DNA from 2 places in the Paenibacillus sp. FSL R10-2778 genome. Region 1 is predicted to be linked to the other one. Evidence: predicted binding sites of a transcription regulator. Region 1 holds the regulator's gene; the other holds the start of a gene.
What was found. The regulator CtsR, encoded in region 1, represses protease genes until heat stress. The targets are predictions, from matches to a motif close to ATGGTCAATAAAGGTCAAACA.
Positions count from the first base shown of each region.

Region 2: a site for CtsR is predicted at 1,486-1,506, ahead of clpP (ATP-dependent Clp endopeptidase proteolytic subunit ClpP). Genes of this name have one in related genera too.

Region 1 covers NZ_CP151956.1:6,323,532-6,328,745, forward strand. Annotated here, with positions in the region: gene NST40_RS28465 (protein arginine kinase) at 1-948, opposite strand, end outside; gene NST40_RS28470 (UvrB/UvrC motif-containing protein) at 977-1,501, opposite strand; gene NST40_RS28475 (CtsR family transcriptional regulator) at 1,532-1,993, opposite strand; gene NST40_RS28480 (GNAT family N-acetyltransferase) at 2,287-3,459, opposite strand; rRNA gene rrf (5S ribosomal RNA) at 3,881-3,997, opposite strand; rRNA gene NST40_RS28490 (23S ribosomal RNA) at 4,126-5,214, opposite strand, start outside.
Region 2 covers NZ_CP151956.1:183,738-188,951, forward strand. Annotated here, with positions in the region: gene NST40_RS00900 (GDSL-type esterase/lipase family protein) at 75-713, shown strand; gene clpP (ATP-dependent Clp endopeptidase proteolytic subunit ClpP) at 803-1,399, opposite strand; tRNA gene NST40_RS00910 (tRNA-Arg) at 1,593-1,667, opposite strand; gene NST40_RS00915 (sugar-binding domain-containing protein) at 1,936-2,988, shown strand; gene gap (type I glyceraldehyde-3-phosphate dehydrogenase) at 3,102-4,112, shown strand; gene NST40_RS00925 (phosphoglycerate kinase) at 4,229-5,214, shown strand, end outside.

The sequences.
Region 1 (5,214 bases):
AAGCTCATTAAGCACGGAAATCGAAGGGCCTTCCAGTATACCAAGGTCAACCCCAAGTCTCACATCAGACAGCCGTTGTGCGGATTCTTTAAGCTCCATTAGAGCAGCGTAACACAAAATCCCATAAGATCTTTTCACTCGGTCTGTAATTCTTAAAGCGGAATCTACAAGCAGCCTTTCACGGGCATTTCGTTCATGCTCTATAATCTGGGTGACTACACTGTGAAGGTTCTCGATGATTTCACTTTCTGTTTGACCGAGAGTAATCTGATTGGAAATTTGAAAGATGTTCCCTACTGCTTCGCTGCCCTCACCATAAATTCCTCTTACAGTCAATCCCACTTGGTTCACTGCTGACAATATGCGATTGATCTGTTGGGTCATTACTAGTGCTGGCAAATGCAGCATTACTGAGGCACGCAGCCCTGTACCCACATTGGTGGGACAACTGGTCAAGTATCCTCTTTTATCATCAAAAGCGTAATTCACAGCCGATTCGAAGATATCATCGATGGCTGTCGCACGTTCCCATGCTTCTCTTACCTGAAGACCCGGGAACAGACATTGGATCCGCAGATGGTCTTCTTCGTTAATCATGATGCTGACCGACTCATCTTCATTTAATATCACAGCTGCGCCACGTGAATCATTAGCCAGATTAGGACTGATGAGATGTTTCTCGACCAATACCTTTTTATCCAGTTCATTCACTTCAGCAAGCTTTATCAGTTGAAAAGATCCGAATACGGCAGCAGTTTCCCCATGAAACACAGGGGCCAGCAGCTCTAATACTTCTTCCGATTGCTCTAAGGAAGCAAGCATAGGGAATGGAAGATGCTCTAAATTACGTGCAATACGCATACGGCTGCTAATTACAATCTCGGAGTGACTGCCTCCCGAGCGCATCCAATCACTAAGCGCTTGTTCAGTAAATCGGAGACTTGACATGTCATATCCCCCCTATATATCAAAGACTTTACTCTTGTGCCATTTCTTTTTCAAGTTGGCGAATTTGATCCCGCAGCTCTGCCGCAGTTTCGAATTCCTCCTGTGCGATACTTTGCTGTAATTCCAGCTTCAATTCATCAATTTGCCGCTTGAACACAATTTGTGCTCCAGCACGTTTAGGAATCTTGCCTACATGCGAAGTGCTGCCATGCACCCGTTTAAAGAGCGGGTCCAGTGCACTGTTAAAATATTTATAACAGGAGCTGCAGCCAAAACGACCCAATTTGCTAAACTGCGAGTACGTCATTCCACAATTCTCACATTGCAGACTCTGCGTAGTCTTCGTAGCAGCCGTCTTTTCCTTACCGGCCCCTTCAAGATCAAGCAGACCGGACAGCAAGCTGTGAATGGAGAATCCTCCAGCAGTTCCCGGGATCAGTTCACCCTTCTCCCGCGCACAGCTCTCGCAGATATGAAATTCTGTCTTCTCTCCATTCACGATCTTGGTGAAATGGAGTGTTGCTGGCTTGACGCCACATTCCTGACATTGCATAAGCGAAAGCCCCTCCCTTATGATTGACAATTATTTGCCTAACAAAGAGATTAACATCGCCTTCATAATCTTGGCCCGAATCTCATCCCGATATGGAATCTTAACCGTTAGGCAATCCCGAGAAACAGCAGCGCGCATAAGACACGCCTCACGCTTGCTTAGAAAACCAGCTTCCTCCAGTTGATAAATCAACCCTTCGGCAGCGTTTTGATCTATCCCGCCACCTATAGTATGGTTTAAATGGGCATGCAGTGCCACGTTGGGCGGCAATTCAAAACGTTGAATACGAATATATCCCCCGCCACCACGCTTACTTTCCACCACATAGCCTTTTTCCAGTGTAAAGCGTGTACTAATAACATAATTGATCTGTGACGGTACGCATGAGAACTGGTCCGCCAGGTCATTTCGCTGGATTTCCACCGTACCTTCGGGACTTTCATGCAAAATATTCTTCAGATATTGTTCAATAATATCAGAGATATTGCGCATCACTCATCCTCCAGTGCTCTTTAAAGCTTCATAATATCGCTTGCGCCCGCATCCTTAATGACATTCATTAGTGAACTTCATTCATATAAGTCTGAAGAAAACTTCACAAATTCAGAGGATCGCACTGTATGTCATCAGGTGCGTTGACTTTGACTTTCTTTGACTTTTTAATATTATAACATATTCTGTGCTAATTCCAAGTGGATTCTCTTATTTTTCACTTTTTTCAGCGAATGTATTCGGAAATAAAGAACTCTCCCAGCATCTTTCGAAGGGGAGAGCCTAATTATTTTCTAAAAATGATCAAAAAGTGCAGTTTCAGCTTGCGGTATGATTTCTTCGAGCCATTCCAGAGCCCTCGGATTACCAGTCACACGTCTATAACGAGCCAGCTCTGCCGGGCGTTTATATCCAAACATTAGAATCGTCAGCGTACCAATATCACAGCTTAAGTCAGCTGCATCCCGTTCACCCTCTATACGCAAGAAAGCTGCTGCTCCCTTTTCGGAGACAGTCCATTCCCACAACCCGTCATTCCATGGGGCATATTTATCTTCAATATAGATAACCTGTTTCTTCTGACTGTTGTGACGCTTAAAAGAATAACTCTCCACGAATGCTTTAGCATTAACAATACGCGCCATAAAATAAGGATAATTCTCCTGCTCTATACGCGGATCAGGCAGCAAAAAGGGTAACATATCATCGGATGGCACCAGTTTTAGCGATGCACCGGTCACCATCGAATCGTGATTCGCAAGAAATGTCCACAGCCCCTGCCGGGCCTGTTCGTTCAAAAACACAAATTCATCAATGACCAGCTCTCTATTTTCTATCTTATATAGTACGTATCCTTCAGGTTCCCCAAGCTGTGAATAAAATACCGCAGTCTGACCTTCATCATCCAGAACAGAGCTCTCCCACCAGTCCAAATCACGCTTAAGTGTTCCGTTATATCTAACTGCAAAACGATTGTATAAGTTGTCCAATACTTCGATATCTATAACACCACGTCTTACCTTGCCCTCAACTTCAACCTTCTTGGGGAACCTGGCAACAGGAATGGAGTATTTCTTATATTCACAATAAACTTCCCAACCAAATTTGCGATAAAAGGGGATCAGGAACGGATGCAGAAAAGATAATGTCTGCCCCGCCTCATTCATCGTTTGCAGCGTATGCGCCAGGAGCTTTGCCACATGCCCCTGTCTGCGATTCTCTGGCCATGTCGCTACCCCTGCGAGCCCTCCCATAGGTACTAATCTACCTTGTATGTACACTTCGAACGGAAGAAGAGTAAGTTTAGCTTCCAAAGTACCTTCTTCAAAAGCACCCCATACGCGTTCTGCTTTAAATCTTTCCTTAGCATTCGCCCTTTTCTCACTGGGCAGCTTGTATTGAAAAGCATATTCAGATAAATCCATGCTTAGATCAAACTCTTCTGAGTGCAACTGTCTGATATCCACAAAACTCACCTCATCATTTATGAATTTACTTTTATGGTTAGTATAACAAGAGAGTTTATTGTGTGCGAATTATAAGGATATTTTTCGAACTTTTTTTAGTTATCCACAGCCTTAGGCAGTTTTAAAAATAGTCTTGTAATCTTGTTCTATTCAAGTTAAAATAATTATCCACTTATTAATCCCTCTATCCACATAAATATGACTATATCCACAGCAACCCGTGTATTACTTAGGTTTTCTGTTGACAGATCTACATAAATATGTACTTAATCCACACCATTTGGTGATTTTTTGCCTTTTAATCATCTATCCACATGTGCGTAAGTTTTCTGCAAATTCCAATGAATTATCCACAAGTTTTCCACAATCTATAATAGACGCAAAAAAGCCACTGTCGAGTTATCAACAGTGGTCTATTTGTGCTTGGCAACGTCCTACTCTCCCAGGACCCTTCGGTCCAAGTACCATCGGCGCTGGAGGGCTTAACGGTCGTGTTCGGGATGGGTACGCGTGGAACCCCTCCGCTATCGCCACCAAACATGCATCTGTGAAACAGACGCTGCCGCGTGAAATTCGGTTCTTCACCAGAAGTGAGAATGAATTTCTAAGCGTGTTACAGGCTTGATGCCTGAAAACTGAATCCGAAACGAATCTGCATTCTACATATAGGATAAGCCCTCGACCGATTAGTATTGGTCAGCTCCATGCATTGCTGCACTTCCACCTCCAACCTATCTACCTCGTCGTCTTCAAGGGGTCTTACTAATTGGGAAATCTCATCTTGAGGGGGGCTTCACGCTTAGATGCTTTCAGCGCTTATCCCGTCCGTACGTAGCTACCCAGCCATGCTCCTGGCGGAACAACTGGTGCACCAGCGGTACGTCCATCCCGGTCCTCTCGTACTAAGGACAGCTCCTCTCAAATTTCCTGCGCCCACGACAGATAGGGACCGAACTGTCTCACGACGTTCTGAACCCAGCTCGCGTACCGCTTTAATGGGCGAACAGCCCAACCCTTGGGACCTACTTCAGCCCCAGGATGCGATGAGCCGACATCGAGGTGCCAAACCTCCCCGTCGATGTGGACTCTTGGGGGAGATAAGCCTGTTATCCCCAGGGTAGCTTTTATCCGTTGAGCGATGGCCCTTCCATGCGGTACCACCGGATCACTAAGTCCGACTTTCGTCCCTGCTCGACTTGTAGGTCTCGCAGTCAAGCTCCCTTATGCCTTTGCACTCTGCGAATGATTTCCAACCATTCTGAGGGAACCTTGGAACGCCTCCGTTACTCTTTAGGAGGCGACCGCCCCAGTCAAACTGCCCGCCTGACACGGTCCCCGTACCCGGTAAGGGCACTAGGTTAGAACCTAGATACGATCAGGGTGGTATCCCAACGGCGCCTCCACCGAAGCTTGCGCTCCGATTTCTACGGCTCCCACCTATCCTGTACAGATCGTACCCAAATTCAATATCAAGCTGCAGTAAAGCTCCATGGGGTCTTTCCGTCTTGTCGCGGGTAACCTGCATCTTCACAGGTATTAAAATTTCACCGGATCTCTCGTTGAGACAGCGCCCAAGTCGTTACGCCATTCGTGCGGGTCAGAATTTACCTGACAAGGAATTTCGCTACCTTAGGACCGTTATAGTTACGGCCGCCGTTTACTGGGGCTTCGGTTCATAGCTTCGGGTTACCCCTAACCACTCCCCTTAACCTTCCAGCACCGGGCAGGCGTCAGCCCGTATACTTCGCCTTGCGG
Region 2 (5,214 bases), 800 kb from region 1:
CATCTCCCCCTTACCAGAGTTGTCTCTTGTTCATATGCTAAAGGGAGTAACTAGTTTATGAACGGGGGAGAGCTATGGGCTACCAATATACTGCAATTGGCGATTCCTTGACGACTGGATTTGGTGCTCTGCCAGGTAACGGTTTTGTACCGGTGTACCGTAGAATGGCAGAAGGGAGACTGCGGACTACTGTAGCCTCTACGAATTTAGGCGTGAACGGAATGACTACTTCAGAGCTGGAGCAGCGGCTGCGCGGAAATTCCATGATGCGTGAGGCCGTTCGAGTAGCCGATATCATCACTGTGTCTATCGGTGGTAATGATTTGATTCACGCGGCCAAATCAGCAGCAAGACAGCAAGGCAACTTATCCGCAGAACTGCGCAGATCGCTTCAGGAATGCAAACAAAATTTCTCTGCAATTATGAATATCCTTATACAATTGAAGGCGAGGACGCGTAGACCTTTTATCATTAGAATTGTGGGATTATATAACCCCTATCCTCAGGTGGTTGGTGCGACAGAGTGGGTCAGGCAGTTTAATCAATACGCAGCACAGTACAGCAGCCGAGTATGTGGATTTGCTTCGATTTACAGTGAGTTCGCAGGAAATGAGAGAGGGCTGTTATCCATTGATCATTTGCATCCGAATGGCCGGGGTTATCGCGTAATTGCCGAGAAGCTGGATGCGCTAGGTTATGGCGGGCTGGCTTAATTGGATTTAGGTCTTCTATAAAATATAAAGAGGCTGTGCTCTAACCATAACGGATAGAGCACAGCCTCTTTATATTTTTACTTTATAGCTTACACACCGCTAGGCAATGTCTTCTCGATTACTTTATCTACGATACCGTATTCAGCCGCGTCTGCAGCAGTCATGAAGTAGTCGCGATCTGTATCCTTCTCAATACGTTCTAGAGGTTGACCCGTACGTTCTGCTAGAATACGGTTCAGCTTATCGCGCAATTTGAGGATGCGGCGGGCACGGATTTCAATGTCCGTTGCTTGACCTTGAGCACCACCCAGAGGCTGGTGGATCATAATCTCGCTGTTAGGCAGTGCGAAGCGTTTGCCTTTGGCGCCAGCGTTTAGCAGGAAAGCTCCCATGGAAGCTGCCATACCCACACAAATGGTGGAAACGTCTGGTTTAATGTACTGCATTGTATCAAAAATAGCCATACCTGCAGTAATGGAACCGCCTGGACTATTCACGTAGAGGTGAATGTCCTTGTCAGGATCTTCGGCAGCTAAGAACAGCATTTGTGCGATGATAGAATTGGCTACCACGTCATTAACCTCCGTTCCAAGGAAAATGATGCGGTCCTTCAGCAGGCGGGAATAGATGTCATAAGCGCGCTCGCCGCGGTTGCTCTGTTCTACTACCATAGGAATATAACTCACGTGGAAAACCTCCTTGATATTGGTTCTTTAAATGTATTCATTTTTACTCTTGCCGTATTACCCACATGATAAACAAATTCAAACAAAAAGTCAAAGAAAGTCAAACTTATATTCAAAAAAAAGAGCCGACAAGCGGCTCTTTGGTTAAGTAGTAGTATAGGCACTACTAAATTATGTGCAAAAATGAAATTAATGGCGCGCCCGCCAAGAATCGAACTTGGATCTCAGGCTTCGGAGGCCTACGTCATATCCATTGGACCACGGGCGCAACAAAAATGATTATAATACAATTTTTACACAATTGCAATGTAATATTAATACTGGACAAGCGCTCTAGGGACAGGCATCTGGCGCTATATCTTTTTCTGACCTTATTAATGTATAAGAAGACAAGCGCTTGAGAATTCTACTCTCGGAAGACTTGCGCTTCGAGCAATATTTGGTTAGAATATGGGTGGGACTTAAAAAGTTTACCCGGGACGTTTTGAGACCATGAACAAGGGAATAGAGGAAGACGAAGTTGCAGGAGTGAAAGTATGCGTAATTTATTAGATATCCAAAAGCAGCTTCTGCCTGATCTCATGGAAACCCTTAAGAGACGGTACACGATTCTTCATCAGATCATGCTGTCCGATATTATTGGGCGCAGAACGCTAGCCGCTTCGCTAGATATGACTGAGCGGGTACTGCGTGCCGAGACGGATCTTCTGAAATCGCAAGGGCTTATTGAGATCGAGAGTGTTGGCATGCGCATTAGCGCTGCTGGACGTAGACTGCTTGATTTGCTAGAGCCGGTTGTTAAGAGCCTATTTGGTCTGGATGAGCTGGAAGAGAAAATTCGAGCAACGTATGGTCTGGATAAAGTTATTGTAGTACCGGGTGATTGTGAGTCATCGCCGTTCACCAAACGAGAGCTTGGCCGAGCGGGTGCGAAAGCGCTGCTGAGTATACTTCGCGCAGATGATACAGTTGCCGTCACAGGTGGATCGACGCTTGCCGATATGGCTGATCAACTGGCACCGCCGTTGTCCCTTTCCTATAAGAACGCTTGGTTTGTTCCGGCGCGTGGAGGATTAGGAGAGAGTATGGAGATTCAAGCCAACACGATTGCCTCAACCATGGCAAAGCGGGTTGGAGCCAACTACCGGTTGTTGCATGTCCCTGATTTGCTTAGCGGGGATGCATACCAATCGCTGGCACTTGACTCTAATATTGGAGAGATTGTACAAACCATCCGTAGTTCGCGTATTATTGTACATGGGATTGGGGATGCCATTGAAATGACCCGCCGCCGCAAACTGGACGAGGCTACAGTCTCGGAAATCCAGGGTGAAGGGGCAGTGGCCGAATCTTTTGGCTATTATTTCAATGAAGAGGGTCAGGTTGTCCATACCATGCTTACGATGGGTCTACGTCTAGAAGATATTATTCGGACAGAGAAAGTCATCGGTATTGCAGGAGGCAAACCCAAGGCCAAAGCCATTCATGCCATGCTGCGTTTCGGGCAGGAGAATATTCTCGTCACGGACGAGGCTGCTGCAGTAGAAATAGGCAAGGAAATTGACAATCAACTACAGCTATCTTCGTAGTTTTTAGATTGCAGGCAATAACATACTTCTTGCATCATACTTAACATTGTTGTCATGACAGACCTCACCGTCTGTTTTGAATAAATAAAACGAATTCTAGGAGGAACTATTCAATGAGTGTAAAAGTTGGAATTAACGGTTTTGGACGTATTGGACGCCTTGCTTTCCGCCGTATTCAAAATGTAGAAGGTATCGAAGTGGTAGCAATCAACGACTTGACTGACGCTAAGATGCTTGCTCATTTGCTTAAATATGATACAACTCAAGGTAAATTCCAAGGTGATGTTGAAGTGCATGATGGCTTCTTCAAAGTCAATGGTAAAGAAGTTAAGGTTCTTGCTAACCGCAACCCTGAAGAATTGCCATGGGGCGACCTAGGCGTTGATATCGTACTTGAGTGCACAGGTTTCTTCACAACTAAAGAAGCAGCTGAAAAACACTTGAAAGGTGGAGCTAAGAAAGTAGTTATCTCCGCTCCAGCTACTGGCGACATGAAAACTGTCGTTTACAACGTTAACGATGACATTCTTGATGGTACTGAGACTGTTATTTCCGGCGCATCTTGCACAACTAACTGCCTAGCTCCAATGGCAAAAGTACTGAACGACAAGTTCGGTATCGTTGAAGGCTTGATGACTACAATTCATGCTTACACTGGCGACCAAAACACTTTGGATGCTCCACATGCTAAAGGTGACTTCAGACGCGCTCGTGCAGCAGCTGAGAACATCATTCCTAACACTACTGGTGCTGCTAAAGCAATCGGTCTGGTTATTCCAGAACTTAAAGGTAAATTGGATGGTGCAGCTCAACGTGTTCCAGTTGCAACTGGTTCCCTGACTGAACTTGTAACTGTTCTTGATAAGAGCGTTACTGTTGAAGAAATCAACGCAGCAATGAAAGCAGCTTCCGATCCAGACACTTATGGTTACACTGAAGATGAAATCGTATCTTCCGACATCAAAGGTATGACTTTCGGATCCCTGTTCGATGCTACACAAACTAAAGTATTGACTGTTGGCGACAAACAACTGGTTAAAACTGTTGCTTGGTATGACAATGAAATGTCCTACACTGCACAATTGGTTCGTACTTTGGAGAAATTCGCTAAAATCGCTAAGTAATTGACTTGATATAAGCAACATCTATAGAGCGGAAACAGAAATTCCTTGTTTCCGCTCTTTCTAAATGTATTTCTTGTTTCCTGCTAGAAACAATTTTGGGTGTGGAGGAATTAATCATGAACAAAAAAAGCGTCCGTGATGTAGAAGTAAAGGGTAAGCGCGTATTTGTACGCGTGGATTTCAACGTACCTGTAGAAGACGGTAAAATTACTGATGATACTCGTATTCGCGAAACACTTCCAACCATTAAATATTTGATCGGGAACGGTGCAAAGATCATTCTTGCGAGTCATATGGGTCGTCCTAAAGGCGAATTCGTAGATTCCATGCGTTTGACTACTGCTGCTGAACGTCTGTCCGAGCTCCTTGGCAAACCAGTAGCTAAAGCTGACGAAGCAATTGGCGAAGCTGTAAAAGCAAAAATCGCTGAGCTAGGCGAAGGCGACGTACTTGTACTTGAGAATGTTCGCTTCTACCCAGGTGAAGAGAAAAACGATCCTGAACTGGCTAAACAATTCGCTGAATTGGCTGATTTGTTTGTTAATGATGCGTTTGGTGCGGCTCACCGTGCACATGCATCGACAGAAGGTATCGCTCATTTCTTACCAGCTGTATCCGGTCTTTTGATGGAGAAAGAATTGTCCGTTCTTGGTAAAGCTCTTTCTAACCCAGAACGTCCTTTCACTGCGATCATCGGTGGTTCGAAAGTTAAAGACAAGATTGATGTTATTGATAACTTGTTGTCTTTGGCTGATAACGTCCTGATCGGCGGTGGATTGTCTTATACATTCACTAAAGCACAAGGCTTTGAAATCGGTAAATCACTAGTAGACAACGACAAACTTGACGTTGCTCTTGGATTCATCGAAAAAGCAAAAGCACTTGGTAAAAACTTCATGCTTCCTGTTGATGTTGTTGTTGCTGATAAATTTGGTGCTGACGCTAACACTAAGATCGTTGATTACAATGAAATCCCAGAAGGTTGGGAAGGACTTGATATCGGACCTAAGACTCGTGAACTTTATGCCGATATTATCAAGAACTCCAAGCTGGTTGTCTGGAATGGACCTATGGGCGTATTCGAAATCGATAAATTCGCTGA